4 regions of the Paenibacillus sp. FSL R7-0333 genome follow, and region 4 is predicted to be linked to each of the others. Evidence: riboswitches for the same ligand, from Rfam matches in the RefSeq annotation. Region 4 holds a riboswitch; each other region holds the start of a gene.

Region 1 (4,028 bases), 7.2 Mb from region 4:
TTCATCGATGAAATAATTGTATATTTATATATATCTGGACAAGGAGGATTGATCCTTTGAAGTGGCTACAGGATGAGCGTGCCGCCAAATGGCGTGAAGAAGGACAACGTTATGTGAGCGACGTCAATCAATTCGTACATAAGGGACTGACAGAAGGCTGGGACAAAGCGGGAAACGAACCCGCAGAGGATACACGCGGCGCCCTCGCCGCCAAAATCTATAAGATGATTCGAGGAGCTAATGAGCACGGTGAGATTGCTGAGCTGCGGGAGCAACTACCGGCGGCAACGTGGCCGCTCTCCGGGCACTTCCAGAAGGAGATGCAGGCGATTCGCGGTATCCATTTCATAAGTGATGATGCTGTGGTGTTCAGCACCGGCTCACCTTGGGAGAAGAATGCAGTTGTGGCTGTACATAAGGATGTTATTTCCGTATTCGACGAGTTTAGCCTGGTTGGGGCATCTCCTGACAATCAGTTCTATGCACTCGCCGGAACTCAAGGCATTACCATTATGCAATCCATGAACAGCACTCTACAAGGAAAAGTTGTAGCAGATCTCACATGGCGTGAGCTGAATGGCACGATTCAAGCGCTGGACCCGGACTTCCCCGTTTTGGACATAGACAGCCTGGATCAGGAGTTACCCTTGGAGCAAGTCATTCCTTTTAACGGGGGCCAAGCGTTATTGCTTGTTACAAGCCAGGGGATATTCCTGGTCCAGCAATCGCAGGAGAAGCTATGGGAGGTGAAGCTGCTGCATCCTGATCTCGAAGAATATAAAGCAGATGAGATGGAGCATATTGAAATTGACATGCCGCATGGTGCCGTCTCTCCGGATGGAAGATGGATTGCCTATGGCAGCCAGGGCAGTGATCATCTTTTATATGACACAACTTTAAGGCAGGTTCACTTATTCAATCCGGAATCCAGTTACCCGCACTATACTATATTTACGAAGGACCAGCACAGCGTGTGGTACAATGCCTGCCACTTCTATAATGGCGTTACCCTTGCTGTGTCCCTTGAACATGCGGAGTCAGGTAAACTCTCGTCCGATCAGGAATATCCGGTCGTTAACGAGGAAGCCCGGGTATATGCGGCGGCGGCACTGAAGGACGGTGTTGTCATTGGCGATGCCTATGGATACTTGAGGCTCATTGATGCAGAGGGGCGGGAGCTGTGGCGTTATTATGCCGGAAGCACCATTTCTGGATTAGCTGTCAATCCTGATGAGACCATACTGGCCGTGGGGACTTATGGAGGGATGCTGCATTTCCTGGACCTTCATGCCACTGAACGCAGCGACTATGAGATTACAACAGGAACCGTTCGTGAGATGAAGCGGATTATTGCCTGGAAGAATCAGAATGAGTCGCTTTGGTGGTGAGCTCTGCCAAAAATAAAAAACAGCGCTTGAGCGAGATAAATGGCAGATAATCTGCTACATATAGGTGTTTTGGCTTCCCTATGCACATCCATTCAGCCATTTGCTGAAAATAAGACGAATAGCACTCTTTTCCATTTTTACAAACCCCCTCTGAAGAGAGTATGATTCGTGTTGAAAGCAAATGAACGCATTCATGAAAATGAGCATATGCATGCACGCTGAATTTCCGTCATGTGGAAAACGGGGGAACCATCCGGCCGTCAGGCCGACTTGGGGTGAATCCGAAGGAGAATGCCACGCGCAGGTCTCCGGCAGGTAGGGCGACTCTCACCGTCCGAATCCGACAGCTAACCTCGTAAGCGTAAGGAGAGAGCCCTGATCCGCCACGCTTTTGTGCCAGGCGTCTTAAGCCTGTTACCCACAACCGCAGGCAGAGGTCCTCCTCTGCCTGCGGTTTTTTGCGCGCTGGAATGAACTGCACAGTATAGATTCAGGAAGGAATGTGACCACATGCCTGACCCCTTATCGCCCAAACTAACAGCCGCTGCCGGATTCAACCCCTACACCCAGCAATATAGCGGTCCCGTCTATGCGCTTAGCTGCCTGCTGCTGGAGCAAGGCGCCCGCGCCGAACAAGCTGCAATCGCCACCTTCGTAGCACTCCATACACTATGGCTGAAGGGCAGCCTCTCAGGTGACGGCGCTGCTGCGGCTGCCTACAGAGAGTGCATCCGCCAATGCGCAGTGCTCGCCCACGACCGCGGCCGCTGCGCTTCTGCGCCGCTGAGCTGGGACGATCACGTTGCCAGTGCCTTATGGTACGGCATCCAGCTCCCCCTTTCCGACATCAGCCAGATCCTTGAGTGCAGCGTCCCCGAGCTCAAAGCCCGGCTCAGAGGAATACGCGAACAGATGGCAGCCGCACATTCAGCCTTGCCTGCGGTCCACCGCCCTTCGGCGGGTTGAGGTGGGGGATAACGCGGGATATGCGGGATATAGAAATGAGTGCGGCGGAATGAGTTGGATGTGGCGGAATTAGGGTACGGATGCGACAAAAGGAGATGGATAGCGGGCCATGCGGACTACAGATCCGCTATTTCAGCAAATGGGACCATTCCGAAGGCCATGCGGACTGAGGGGCGCTTAATTAACCAATTCCGCCTCATTTTGCGCTCCATACAGCCCTTTAAGGTCCTCTCAGTCCGCACCGGGAAGATAATCAGTCTTTTTCACAAAATAAGGGCCGCTGAGTCCGCAAAATCCCCCCACAAAGTGGGGCTTTAGCTTCGATGATGACTCAGGTACTTTTGCGGGGACCCCAAAACATATAAATTCATTATCTATCAAAAAAAGCCGCAGCATCCGCCGCGACTTAGTCCTTGACTCTCAGCGCCAGCGCTCATACAGTGCTTGGCTCACCTTACATAGCTCAACCATCCCATGCAGTGATCCTGTCTCCACCGGCCGTTCAGTACATAGAACTCAGCTCTTGCCCTTACCACCCTTGCCGCCCTTGGCAAACCGCCAAAAAGCCATACAGCAGCCGAGCAGTCCGGCTCCCAGCAGAAGGGTCTGTAACGCCCCCAACCAAGTCGACTGATCCGAAGGGATCAGGCTGCTAACAATAATGAGCAGGATAGAGGCCGCGACCAGCACGGGGGTTTGTCTACTTTTCTTCACAACCATTCACCACTCCTAAAGACTAATACTACTAAGGTACACCATCTCCGGCGTTTTCACCAGTTCACCACGGCTCCGGGCACACCCGGGCGGAAGAACGTATGGCGTCCTTGGCTAGTAATTCTTCACTCCATAGTAGTCAAAATCAGCGAAGGAGTCATGCTGGTGAGCATCCACGGAACCGATGAAATTGAACAAGCCTGTAAATCCGCCAATCTCCCCCGGCTCCCCGTTCACGCCTTCATCCGACAGATAGAGAGCATCAATATTCTCTACAAAAACTTGCCAATCCCCGTTATCCCCGAAGCGGTAAAGGATACTAGCGATGCCTGAATGATAGATAATCTTGAGCTCCGCTGTGTCTTCAGGGACTGGAATGTAATTGTGGACCAGCTCGATGCGCTCTCCCAGCTTGGCCTGCAGTACATACAGAACGGTGCCCTCTGATTCGGAGTGGGTCAAGTGAACATACAGCCAATTATTCGAATCATAGTATAGCCCCAGACCGGCCGTTTCCGAGTAATGATCGGGGTGGAACTCCACCTTGGTTTGCACTTCATAATGAAGGGAGGTTGCACGCGTAGCCATAATCGCCGGATTGATCTGCGAGAAAAAAGAATTCTCTCCATGAATTCGTAAGTAACCCGGACGTTCAATCGTATTCACCCATGCCGCTTGCTGGTCCCGGTACGGAGTCAGAAAATGAAGATCATATTTCTCCTGATTAAAATCATCAAATACGTCATGAGAGATTCCATCGGCCTCTAATTCAACACCTGTCATCCCCTCAACTTCCATTTTCGCTATATTGGATCCATCCTTCATTTCCAGCCAGCCATCCTCTGTCCAATGCATTTTTTGAATAGAGGTTTCACGGCCTAATGGATTCATTAGCGTTCCTTCCACAGGGCGTGACATGAGATGAGCAATATACCATTCGCCTGTTTGAGTTTGCACTAA
Region 2 (4,028 bases), 3.7 Mb from region 4:
GAAAATCAGGGTGATCGTTAATGTAGTGAGCATCCCCACCGTATTGACGGCGAACTTGCTCTGCCAGCCTTTCGGCTTCGTTCTGTACCATTGGACCATCATGCCCAGCTGCGACAGCGTGAACGGAATGAATACCCCTACTGCATATAATGGAATGAGTCCTTCCGTATTCCCGTGAAACGCCGCCACCAGCACAGCCGACATGACACCGAGGAAAATAATACCGTTGGAGAAGCCCAGCCGGTCGCCGCGCACCATGAAGGCATGGGGCAGATATTTGTCTTTGGCGAACATGAACGCCAGCAGCGGGAAGGCTGAGTACGCCGTATTGGCTGCCAGGAACAGGATAACCGCCGTAATCCCCTGAATGAAGAAGTACAGTCCGCCGCGGCCGAAGGTAGATTCGGTAATCTGTGAGACCACCGTGGCCTTCTCATCAGGCATGATACCGTACCAGTAAGCGAGCAGCGTAATACCTGTGAACATTACCCCGAGAATGAGGCCCATGAGCATCAGCGTTTTGGCTGCATTTTTCTCCGCGGGCGCTTTGAAGTTAGGAATAGCATTGGAGACCGCTTCTACCCCGGTCAGAGCCGAACAGCCGGAGCTGAAGGCCTTCAGCAGCAGGAACATACTCACGTTCGATACCGCCGAGCCAATCTCAGGAACATGGGCATGGGCGCCGCCGGTCATATATTTGAAGACCCCCGAGATGATGAGCACGAAGATGGAAACAACGAACAGATAGACCGGGATAGCGATGAAGGAGGCCGATTCGGTCACTCCCCGCAGGTTAACAATTGTTAAGAGCACGATAACAGATACCGCTATGAGGACAGTATGATTATGCAGACTTGGAAAAGCTGAAGTGATTGCATCCGTCCCCGCCGAGGCACTTACCGCCACCGTCAGAATGTAATCCACCAGCAGAGAGCCGCCGGCCAGTAAGCCGGTATGAACCCCTAGATTGCTTTTGGCGACAATATACGCGCCCCCGCCTTGGGGATAAGCGAAGATCGTCTGCCGGTAGGACAGAATCAGAATAGCCAGCAGGCCCAATACGGCTAATGCAATTGGCAAGGAGTACCAGATAGCGGTGAACCCGGCGGCCACCAGTACAATCAGAATTTGTTCTGTTCCGTAGGCTACAGACGAGAGCGCATCAGAAGACAGGACAGCCAGTGCTTTCACCTTGGATAACTTTTCATGATCGAGTTCGTTCGACTTCATCGGACGCCCGATCAATAGTCGTTTTACCTTGCTTACCATTGTAGTAACAGTTCCTCTCTTGGTTAAGTTGAAATGGGCTTTCCCTGCGCTGTTTTCATAAGTGGATTTCATAAATGCAGGCACCAAAATAAGCATACGGAAATGATCCGCATGCCTTAGTGTGCATGGTCATTATCCCACTAGTGGCTTACGAGGTTAGCTGGCGGATTCGGACTGTGGTAGCCCTACGGTTACAGGTCAGGTAGCCTGCTCCGATTCACCCCTTTTGGCCTTGGCCAAAGTGTGGTTCCCCCGTTTTTCCTTCCGGAAAATTCAGCGCATATTCAACTTCTCACAAGGACTAATATTAAGCTACAACACGTCTTCCGTAAAGCGTGGAAACAAATGAAAAAAGAATGAAAAGCACTCAAAACAACCAAATCCATCATCCGGTATGTCTTGATCTTTCATTCTCTTTCATTATCCCTTTACCACGTGATTTTACAGGGTTTTTGCCTATTATTTTTTGCTAAAATTAAGGGTATTCTCTTCTCTTCCTTCTGCCCGTCAGCTTCTTACTCTGCCGGCTCCTCTTTGCGTCCTGTCCAGAGCAGAATGGAGATTAAGGCAAAGGCTATAAGTGCAAGCAGAGGGATCGTTATAAATCCGAACCAGTTCAGATAATCCTTGTTGCACGGTACGCCGATGGTGCAGGGAAGCACCTTGCTGAGCGCCGGAATTTTCTGCTCCGCATAATGATAAATAGAGATGCTCCCGCCGATCAGACTAAGGGGAAGCACGTAAGGAATGATCCGCTTGTCCGCCCGGTAGGTGGCGATCCCCAGCAGGAACAGCTGCGGGTACATGAAGATCCGCTGGAACCAGCACAGCTTGCAGGGCTCGTAATGCAGGACCTCACTGAGATACAGGCTTCCCGCTACAGCAACCACACAGACGAACCAGGCCAAGTAGAGACAGTTACGCCGGCAGAAGGCAGAGAAGGCGGTCATTGGGCGGCCCCTGCTCCCGCTGCTGCTGCCTGAATCTGGGCGTCAATCGCCTCCAAATTGAAAGGCTCCTTCACCTTGATGCCGTTCACGTACAAGGATGGCGTATTCGTTACGCCCGTATCGGAGCCAAGCTGAATATCCCGGTCCAGCTCCTTCTCATAGGTGCGGTCATCAATATCCTTGCGCAGCAGATCATAATCCACCGGCAGTTCCAGCTGCTTGGCGAGACTCACCATGAAGTCAGGCGTAGCCCATTCCTCCTCTTCATTCCCCTGATTGGCATAGATCGCATCGAAGTACTTCCAGAACGCTTCCTGGTTCTGATGATACACCGATAGGGCTGCCAGGGAGGCCGTTCTCGAATCCTTACCGATGAAGGCCAGATTCACGAAATAGAAGGCTGCTTTATTCTGATCTACATAGCCCTGAACGATCTGCGGCTTGATGACACCGGTGAACTGGGCGCAAGCCGGACATTTGAAGTCGCCGAATTCCACTATTTTGACCGGAGCATCCTCCTTGCCAAGCCGCATCATTTCACTGTAATTGAAGGCAACCGGCGTGCTGTCTGTGCCGGCAGGCGAAGAGTCCTTGGAAGCAAGCATGAATAAGCCTACAAAAATAATAATAACGATGGCCACCGTACTCACGATCAGAATTCTCGTTTTCTGCTTCTGCTGCTCCTGCTCTGCCCTGCGCTTCTCCTGCTTGCTCATTTGGGGAGCCATGACACGGTTCTTTTTCGTTTTGCTCAAAGAGAGTTCCTTTCCGTCCTCTGGACTGTCGTGATAAAAGAATAGTTACTTTCAAATTATATAATGTTAACTCTCTTGTTGGCAATCGCTGTCTTATACGGCTTCATTCTCCTCTGCTGACTCCCCCTCCCCTGTATCCTTGCCGAAAAATACTTCCGGGGAATCCTCTTGCGACTGCAGCTTAATTCTGAAGAAGAATTGTGTGCCGCCCCCTTCTGCCGGCTCTGCCCAGATCTCTCCTTGCATCAGGTCCACCAGCTTCTTGCAGATCGCAAGCCCCAGACCCGTACCCGGGTACTTGCGGGTATGCGACCCGTCCACTTGTGAGAAGGACTGGAAGAGCAGCTGCAGCTTATCCGGTGAGATGCCAATGCCGGTGTCGCGCACCATGAATTGCAGCGCCTGAGCGGTCTCCCTGACGCCATAGGACTCCACTTTAACTGTTACCGTGCCGGATGGCGTGAATTTCACCGCATTGCCGATCAGGTTGATCAGAATCTGGCGGATACGCGCAGGGTCCCCGGTGAACTTGTCCGGAAGCCCTTCTTCGATCTCCAGCTCCAGAGATAACGGCTTGTCTTGTGTGCTCACCTTGAACAAGTCCATACAGCCCTGGAGCAGCGCCTTTAGCCCGAAAGAATCCTTGTTCAGCGAGAGGGCATCCGCCTCCAGCCGGGAGATATCGAGAATATCGCTCATCACATGCAGCAGAGCATGGCTGCTTGTACTCTGAAGCCGTAGGAGCTCCAGATGCTCAGGATTGCTGATCTCCTCGGCCAGCAGCTGGTTGACGCCGATAATGCCGTTCAGAGGCGTGCGGATCTCATGGCTCATGGTGGCGAGGAACTCGCTTTTCATCGTCACCGCACTCTCCGCGGCATCCCTGGCCTCCAGCAGCTCATACTGATACTTCATCAGGGCAGTCACATCCTCGGCCACAATATAGACCCACTGCTCCGTATGATGCAGCAAAGGAAAGACGGTGACACTACAGATCAGCTGCTCCCCGCCTTTGCTCCGTACCTTCAGCTCCAGCTTGGAGGACTGCCCCCGT
Region 3 (4,028 bases), 3.8 Mb from region 4:
AGAGAACTACTCCAAATCATGAGTCGGCGTTTAGGATTACTCAATAAGGATTGCTGTAGCGTAGGAGGATGTAATCTTTCCGCTACCCAAAGTCATCTGTTATATGAGATCGATCGGAGTCACAATCCTTCCATGCAACAAGTCGCCGAAACACTTGGCACAGATATTACAACCTTCAGCAGACAAGTTCAATCTCTGGTGAAAATGAATTTGGTTAAAAAGACATCTGATCCCTCAGATCGAAGAATTTATAACCTGTCACTCACTCCTGAAGGTAAAATGGTAGCTACAACTATTGATCAACAAATGAATGAATACCTGAACGAGGCCTTCTCACACATGAGTGAGTTTGAAGTAGAAACATTACTACGGTCCATTAAGCTTTTCAACGAATCTATGGGAAAACTCAGCAATTGCTGCGCACCCGTAAAAGGGTGACCTTCTCTTTTACTTGTATATTGCAAATTATTTCAGCTAAGGAGTGTATAATCATGAGCAAGCTTACTAATGATCAAATCCGCCAAAATGTACGGGGCCGCTATCAAAAGATTGCTGTAAGAAACGTTGAGACTTCCCCATCCAGCCGAACTTCTGCTGACAGCAGTTGCTGTGACTCCCCATCTGATTTCAGTGCCATATCTGCTAAGTTGGGATATTCCAGTGAGGACCTCGCTTCAGCTCCCGAAGGCGCAAATTTAGGTCTTGGTTGCGGTAATCCGCAGGCTATTGCTGAACTGCAGGCGGGTGAATATGTTTTGGACCTTGGGAGTGGCGGCGGATTTGATTGTTTCCTGGCTTCCCGGCAGGTAGGTAATGAAGGCCATGTTATAGGTGTGGATATGACACCTGAGATGATCAGTCGAGCAAGAGATAATGCCCTTAAAGGTAAGTTCAGTAACACTGAATTCAGATTGGGCCAAATAGAGTATCTTCCTGTCGCTGATCATTCGATCAACGTCATTATCTCCAACTGTGTAATTAATCTCTCCCCAGACAAACAGCAAGTATTCCGTGAGGCTTATCGTGTTCTTCAGCCTGCCGGTCGTCTTGCCATATCAGATATCGTAACTACAGCTGAGCTTCCTCCTGAGATCAAAAATGACCTGGATGAATTATATTCGGGTTGTATCTCAGGCGCCTCTTCCATTGCCGATTTGGAGATCATACTTCAGGAATGCGGCTTTACTGATATCAGCATTGAACCAAAGGACGAATCTAAAACATTCATTAAAGATTGGGTTCCAGGTGCGAACGTTGACCAATACATCGTCTCTGCTGTAATTAAAGCGAGAAAGTAATCTTAAGGGGGTGTTGATATGATCAGTACATTAACTGTCCGTCAGGCCACACCTGAGGATATTGAAAGCATTCTTCGTATCTACAATCAGGGGATCGAGGACCGGATCGCTACACTTGAAACAGAGATGAAAGACTCCTCATATATGGAATCATGGTTCAACGATCACCAAGGCCGTTTTAGCGTTTGGGTTGCTGAACGCGAAGGTGCAGTCGTGGGCTGGGCCTCACTGAACCCATATTCTCACCGTTGCGCGTATAACGGCGTCGCTGACCTTTCTGTATATATTGATCGAAGCTTTCGTGGGCAAGGTGTAGGCAGCTCCCTCCTAGAGTCCATACACAAGGCGGCAAAAGAAAATAGCTTTTATAAAATTGTTCTCTTTACCTTTCCGTTTAATGAGAATGGTCAAGGCTTGTACCGGAAGATGGGCTACCGGCAGGTTGGTGTATTTGAGAAGCAAGGATTGATGGACGGAGCGTTTATTGATGTGATGATTATGGAGAAGCTACTATAAAAATGAAGATCAAAAGGAGAAGTTCCATCCGCAAACGGAGGAACTTCTCCTTTTGATCTATTCCTACAATCTTACTTTCATGGAGGCTCCGCATATCGGGCCTGTAAACAGGAGGATCTTAAACATTATATCTGATCTTAATATCATGATTAAAGAAGCATTAAGATTCATTTAGCCCCATTTAGGTTGCATTAAAAAGTTAATAAATACGCGATAACTTCAGAAAATCGGGGATGAATGCTAGATTACAAGGGATTTTCTTCATTTTTATATCCTATAGAGTCTTATTTAGTCTCCTAGAGAACTTTCAGCATTTTACAAACAGTGATGCTCAGCGTAAGATTCCTTTTAACAAATGCTGAATTCCCGTCAGGCGGGAAGCGGGGGAACCAAATGGCTGTGACCAGCCGAAATGGGGTGAATCCAAAGAAGATTGAACTCTTCACTGGTAGGACGACTCTCACCGTCCGAATCCGTCAGCTAACCTCGTAAGCACTGGAGAGAGCCTGCATTAACCATGCTTTTTTGCTGCGATCCCGCAAAACCTTTCCATTACACTTATCCATCGTACAGAAAACCAAATATTCCGTTTGGCTTGAGCATGCTGCTGTATGTGAGAATGAAACTGAACTGACAGCCTATGTAGCCACAGCTGAGCAGACCCATAATCTGCAGCGTTATATGAAATCTATAGACAACCTAGGAGGCATTATTCATGATTAACGCCAGACTGTCACGAATCGAGTTGTTCGCATTTAGCTGCCGCCCTTCCTTCCTGCATATTTCAGAGCCTTACGGATGCTGGTATGGGGTGTTGAAGTTAACCTTCGGAGGACAGATCAGCTATGGGAATTGCATTCTTTGTGCGGGTGACAATGCGGTGGATTTAATCAAATGGGGCTCTTTTCTGAAAGAGATATGTCATTGTACTGCAGAAGAAGCCACAGAATACGTCCGGATGCACGGACAAGAATGGGCTCCCAATCAACTTAACATGATCAAGACTGCACTCGATAGTATGTTCATTCAAAATGACCAAATCCGAATGAAGGTAGGAGCCGGATCGGAGCGGTATCGCCATCAAAGGACAGAGCAAAGAATCCATTCAATTAATACGGTGAAGAGTCATCTGAATCCAACCATTTTATTTGCAGAATCGGTATCCTATTATTCACTGCTATAGACATGATCAATTTAAATTATCAAAACTCCAGTTGATCAAAAATCTTAACGAAGATTTTCGCAATGTTCTTGGCATCATCGATACCTCTATGGTGAGTACCTTCAAGCGGCAATTCAAGCATAGTCAAGGCTCTCTCCATGCCTACGCCCCGCTCCCTGCCAATCATCCTCCCGTGCTGATGCTTGAGACTGATATGGTTATCCGTCCATTCACTTGCGATTTGATGTAGTGAACAGTCCTTCTGCAACTGGTTTTTATCATAAAACCCCCAGGAGCAGAGGACATGAGGTTCATTGCCTATCCACTCTTGGAATTGACTTATTGCCTGCGGAAAATACATTGCAGCATCCACATCCGCCTGAGAGATGGAGGTAAGCCGCTTACAAAAATCAGAAAGCTGCGGGCTTAATGCAGGCTTGACAAAAATTTGGAACTCGCTCACAGTCTTGAGCCTTTCATTGAGTTTTACGGCTCCGATCTCGATAATTTCGTTTTGTCTTTTGCGGTCATTTTCCCAACAAGTGGCTTCCAGATCAAAAATGATATAGTTCATACCTGCTCCTTTTCTCTATAACCATTCAGTTTGTCATACAACATTTGCGGCATGGCCCGGAGTGTTCGGTCATTCTGCTCTTCAGGAGTAACGTGCGGTTCACTGAGCAGCCAATGTCTGGTCATATTGGAACAGGCATAAGCATGGTAGTTCAAGGAAAATTGCAGATCTTTCATTACAGGAGCTTGCGCGCCTTGTGACAGTGAAGCCAGAAACAAATTTGCCGGGTATGTCTGGGAATGCTCCAATAGGGAATTTTGTCCACTGTCCATCAGGACTTTTTTATAAAATGCTCTTTTCTCATTAAGCTTTTGAAAGAAAAGAGAGGTGACTTTGCTCCATGATTCGTTTGCGTTTTCCGCCATCACTTTATTCAAATCCGAGGAGTAAATCCAATTGACCAATTCATATTTATCATGGAAGTGATAGTAGAATGTCTGGCGGGGAACGCGGCAGTGATTTGCCAGCATGGTTACCG
Region 4 (4,028 bases):
CGCAATCTCTTCAGGGGCCAGCCTGTCTTTGAAGGGAGGCATCTGTCCGCGGCCCTTGGTGACTATGCTGTAGATCTGAGCTGCGTCATGCGAAGCGCCTTCCTGCTGCAGGCTGGGTCCCGCCCCGCCCTGAAGCTGGTCTCCGTGGCAGGAGATACAATTGGCCTTCACTGTGGCTTCTGCGCCCGCAGCGTCCAGCACAACCTCCGGCATGGTCGGCTTGTTCTGCTCCGCCACCTCGGATTTACCGGGTAGGGTAAACATTAAGATTACTGCAAAGGCACAGGCGGCAAAAAACAAACCGCTCATGATCCATTTCTGCATCTGCATCCGTCCCTCCATGTGAGCTGCTGTCTCCATTATAGCGGATGGTGAAGCGTTATCATAGTATGTGTGTCAAAAAAATGAACACAAATGATCCATTTTTTGCAAATCCCTCTTGTCTCCGGTGCTATTCCTCATAGACCATGCAATAAAAAGGCTTATTGCCGGTCGGAGTGCGGCGTTCATAGGTATCCGTTATAGTGAACCCGCATTTCTGGTAGGCGCGGATGGCGCGCTGGTTCCAGGTCAGCACCTCCAGGTCGATCTCACATTCCGGGTAACGCGACCGTGCTGCCTGCACAATAGCCTTCATGAACAGATGCCCCATTCCATGACCGCACAGATCGGGCTGCATTCCGACTCCAAGCCGGACTACCCCCTCCATCGGAAAGAGCTGGGCGAAGCCGCACAGATCCCCCTCTCCATTCACAACCGACACATATTGCTCGCTGCGCAGCTGCGGGTCTCCGAACTCCACGCCCAGCGCCTGCATCTGCTCCCAGGACATCCAGCCGTAAATATTATACGGAGGCTTGTAGCTCCACTCACAGATCTCAGCGGCATGCTGCGGCTCCATAGGCACCACATAAAAGGTTAGCGGGGAGCTAATCATTAGGGGAGGCCTCCTTCCAAGGGACATAAATTCATTTCTTCTATTAATTATATACAAAAACAGCCAGTTTCGACGCAATTTCCTTACGGAAATGCAGGAACTTGACAAACGGCAAAATATATTTTCCGAAAGCGCAGAATCAGTGTTTTACAAATATAGAGAGGGGTAAGTAATTTTATAGACAAAAAAAGCCCTTCTCCAAGATTTCGGCAAAAATCTCGGAAGAGAGCGTTAGGTTACAAAGGATTATTGTACATCATCGTTGTCTTGGGAATCCGAAGCTACAGTCTTGTAGGCATCTGTACTCATGATTCGCTTGGCGCCAACGTAGCGGTTGACGTAATAGCTGTCACTCAGCGAACTGATGGTTACACCACGTGAGGAAGAGGCATGGGCGAATTCGCCGTCACCAACATAAATACCAACATGGGATATGCCCTTACCGCTTGTATTGAAGAATACAAGGTCGCCCGGTCTCATCTCGTCACGGGACACGGCAGTGCCCATCTGATATTGGGAGCCGGATTGATGGGGCAGGTTAATGCCGATCTTATCAAAAACATACATTGTAAATCCGGAGCAATCAAACCCGTTAGTTGATGTACCGCCGGACACGTATTTGGTTCCGATGGCTTTGTCGATCACTTTATCCATTTTGGAATCCGCGAAAGCGCTTCCTGCTCCGATGGTGAAGATAATGGACAAGCTTAGTACTGCGGCTGCTAGCTTCTTCTTCAAAAGTAAATACCCCTTCCAATGCCTACGAGGTTAGCTTAAGGGTTCGGTTGAAGGTCCCCTATGACCCCTCTTAGAATAGGAGGTCAATTCACCCAAAGTGGTTCCCCCGTTTCCCTAATTCATTAGGGAACTCGGCACGACTGTTGATTAGGATTAGCGGTTCATTCAATACATGACAAAACCTTTGTTAAAAGCGATTCAATAATTACAAAAATGTTACTAAAAGATCACTGCGATAATTGTAACAAAGACTAAGGCGCTTGGCAATCACTTATAACATATTAATGCATCTTTTTTGCTGTTTTTTAGAGTTATAGCCCTTTCGAAAGACTCATATCTATGCGCAGGGGTTAATTTATATGATAATTTCTTTATTTTTGCAAGAAAATGCTGTTTCAAGGCTGCGAATTCGGTGTAAAAGGTAGAATAAGGAAAAGGAAAAACCCGGAAATGATTACGGCAATAATCATCCCGGGCTCGTATAAGTTACATTTAGTTGTTAGAGGCTGAAATATTCGGGGTATGCTTCAAGGGTTCAATCGTAAGCGACAGCTTGGTAGGCTGTTGTGCTCATTACTCGTTTGGCGCCAACGTAGCGGTTGGCCCAGTAGGACTGGCTCATCGAACTGATGGTTACACCACGTGAACTCGAGGACTGTGCGAACTTCCCGTTTCCAACATAAATACCGACATGGGACACTCCGTTACCCAGGGTATTGAAGAACACGAGATCACCGGAACGCAGATTGCTCTTGGATACACTTGTTCCAACTTTGAACTGTGCTTTGGAGGTACGGGGCAAGGTAAGCCCGACATTCTTGAACACATACTTGGTAAATCCGGAACAGTCGAAGCCGCTGGTGGTTGTGCCCCCGGTTTTATACGACGTTCCAATGGTTTTTGAAATCACAGTATCCATTTTGGAATCTGCGAAGGCACTGCCCGCTCCGAGTGTGAATACCATCACAAGACCCAGCGCTGCTGCGGTGCATTTTTTCTTGAAATTCTGACTAATCAAAAGATGTACTCCTTCCAGGGCCTGCGAGGTTAGCTTAAGGATTCGGTAGAAGGTTCCCCTATGACCCCTTTAAAGCGAGATCAATTCACCCAAAATATGGTTCCCCCACTTCCCGGTGCAGGGAATTCGGCGTTTTATGCACCAGAACAGTGACTTATCGGTATTGCTTAAATTGCAAGAGTTACGGAATATTTTGCTTGAAAGATTACAACTTTGTTACTACTGGTACAGCCATCATTGTATCAGAGGATTTCCCCTTTTGCAAATGCTTTTGTCCTCTGTTCAAGCAAAAAAGAGTCCCGCTCCCGGATAGAGGGGCTGTGACTCTCTTTAGTATGCCGCTTCAGCAGCTTATTATTGTGGAAATGATTTACTGGACCAGAGGTGGTATTGGGCAGCGATTCCCCACATATCGAACAGCGTGGAGGGCAGCGGAGCTGCCTGGCGGAGCATAAGGGCCGGCAATCCGGGATAGAACAGAGCAGAGGCGCTGCAGAGCAGAATTACGGCCAGGCTTCCCGCCCCCAGAACGATGGATATACCGATCGAAGGCATCAGCATCTTCAGGCAGATCAGCAGTGAGGAGAACATGCCGGTACCGGCGGTATAGCCGAATTGCATATAGAGCAGAAGCTTGCGGACAAGGAAGAGATAGAGCAGCCAGCCCAGCACATAAGGCACCAGCTTCAGCAGAAGCTGGACATCGAGAACGCCGCTGAGCAGATGACGGTACATACGCGGAAGCAGCCAATAGAGCGGCAGGAGGGTTAGCGCCCATTCGATGAGGCTGAACACCAGCACCGGCAGCCCATATTTTCTCATTCCGGGAAAAAAGAACAGTCCCCGCGCTCCGTCGCGCTCCTGGTGAAGCTCGTGCAGCAGCCCTGCACGGATAAAGGGAGTCACCAGCAGCCTTAGCACTGTCAGCGCAAGCAGCATCCACAGCCAGTGCTGGACGGCGGAGTCGGTGCGCAGCGCGGTCTGCCCCTCGATATAATACAGCAGCCTGCCTATTCCGCTGCCGCCGGCATTCGCATCCGGGTAGCGGAGCAGGACGGGGACAACCGCGCTTTTAATGAATTTGTACAGGAAATATCCCCAGAACAGCCGGTAGATAAATAGCAGAATCAATATATAGAATTGCTCTTTCATGCTGATCCAACCGCGGGCAATTGAACTTTTCACCATTCCTTCACCTCACCAGACAAGAGTTCCGAGCAGGGTTTCAAGCAGAGTTGATGCACTAAGCGTCCAGCGGGAGAGTGTACGCGGCTCAAGCTCCGCCATTCTGAAATTATTAAGATGCCTGCTCTCCAGCAGAATGGAATGCCCCGG

The links. Region 4 has a riboswitch for cyclic di-AMP ahead of MKY86_RS32395 (C40 family peptidase). Riboswitches for the same ligand answer to the same signal wherever they lie in the genome.
Positions count from the first base shown of each region.
Region 1: another riboswitch for cyclic di-AMP. It lies ahead of MKY86_RS01125 (hypothetical protein); the one in region 4 lies ahead of MKY86_RS32395 (C40 family peptidase).
Region 2: another riboswitch for cyclic di-AMP. It lies ahead of MKY86_RS15890 (APC family permease); the one in region 4 lies ahead of MKY86_RS32395 (C40 family peptidase).
Region 3: another riboswitch for cyclic di-AMP. It lies ahead of MKY86_RS15355 (hypothetical protein); the one in region 4 lies ahead of MKY86_RS32395 (C40 family peptidase).

Region 1 is NZ_JBBOBZ010000001.1:263,800-267,827, reverse strand. It holds gene MKY86_RS01130 (WD40 repeat domain-containing protein) at 57-1,388, shown strand; cyclic di-AMP (ydaO/yuaA leader) riboswitch at 1,595-1,764, shown strand; gene MKY86_RS01125 (hypothetical protein) at 1,899-2,354, shown strand; gene MKY86_RS01120 (hypothetical protein) at 2,871-3,068, opposite strand; gene MKY86_RS01115 (family 43 glycosylhydrolase) at 3,183-4,028, opposite strand, start outside.
Region 2 is NZ_JBBOBZ010000001.1:3,814,757-3,818,784, forward strand. It holds gene MKY86_RS15890 (APC family permease) at 1-1,269, opposite strand, end outside; cyclic di-AMP (ydaO/yuaA leader) riboswitch at 1,399-1,558, opposite strand; gene MKY86_RS15895 (disulfide oxidoreductase) at 1,785-2,219, opposite strand; gene MKY86_RS15900 (thioredoxin domain-containing protein) at 2,216-2,974, opposite strand; gene MKY86_RS15905 (sensor histidine kinase) at 3,068-4,028, opposite strand, start outside.
Region 3 is NZ_JBBOBZ010000001.1:3,700,455-3,704,482, reverse strand. It holds gene MKY86_RS15370 (MarR family winged helix-turn-helix transcriptional regulator) at 1-438, shown strand, start outside; gene MKY86_RS15365 (arsenite methyltransferase) at 492-1,298, shown strand; gene MKY86_RS15360 (arsinothricin resistance N-acetyltransferase ArsN1 family A) at 1,320-1,814, shown strand; cyclic di-AMP (ydaO/yuaA leader) riboswitch at 2,161-2,324, shown strand; gene MKY86_RS15355 (hypothetical protein) at 2,530-2,997, shown strand; gene MKY86_RS15350 (3'-5' exonuclease) at 3,017-3,550, opposite strand; gene MKY86_RS15345 (TetR/AcrR family transcriptional regulator C-terminal domain-containing protein) at 3,547-4,028, opposite strand, start outside.
Region 4 is NZ_JBBOBZ010000001.1:7,509,147-7,513,174, forward strand. It holds gene MKY86_RS32385 (c-type cytochrome) at 1-324, opposite strand, end outside; gene MKY86_RS32390 (GNAT family N-acetyltransferase) at 452-937, opposite strand; gene MKY86_RS32395 (C40 family peptidase) at 1,184-1,675, opposite strand; cyclic di-AMP (ydaO/yuaA leader) riboswitch at 1,680-1,822, opposite strand; gene MKY86_RS32400 (C40 family peptidase) at 2,211-2,639, opposite strand; cyclic di-AMP (ydaO/yuaA leader) riboswitch at 2,697-2,835, opposite strand; gene MKY86_RS32405 (hypothetical protein) at 3,048-3,881, opposite strand; gene MKY86_RS32410 (M1 family aminopeptidase) at 3,891-4,028, opposite strand, start outside.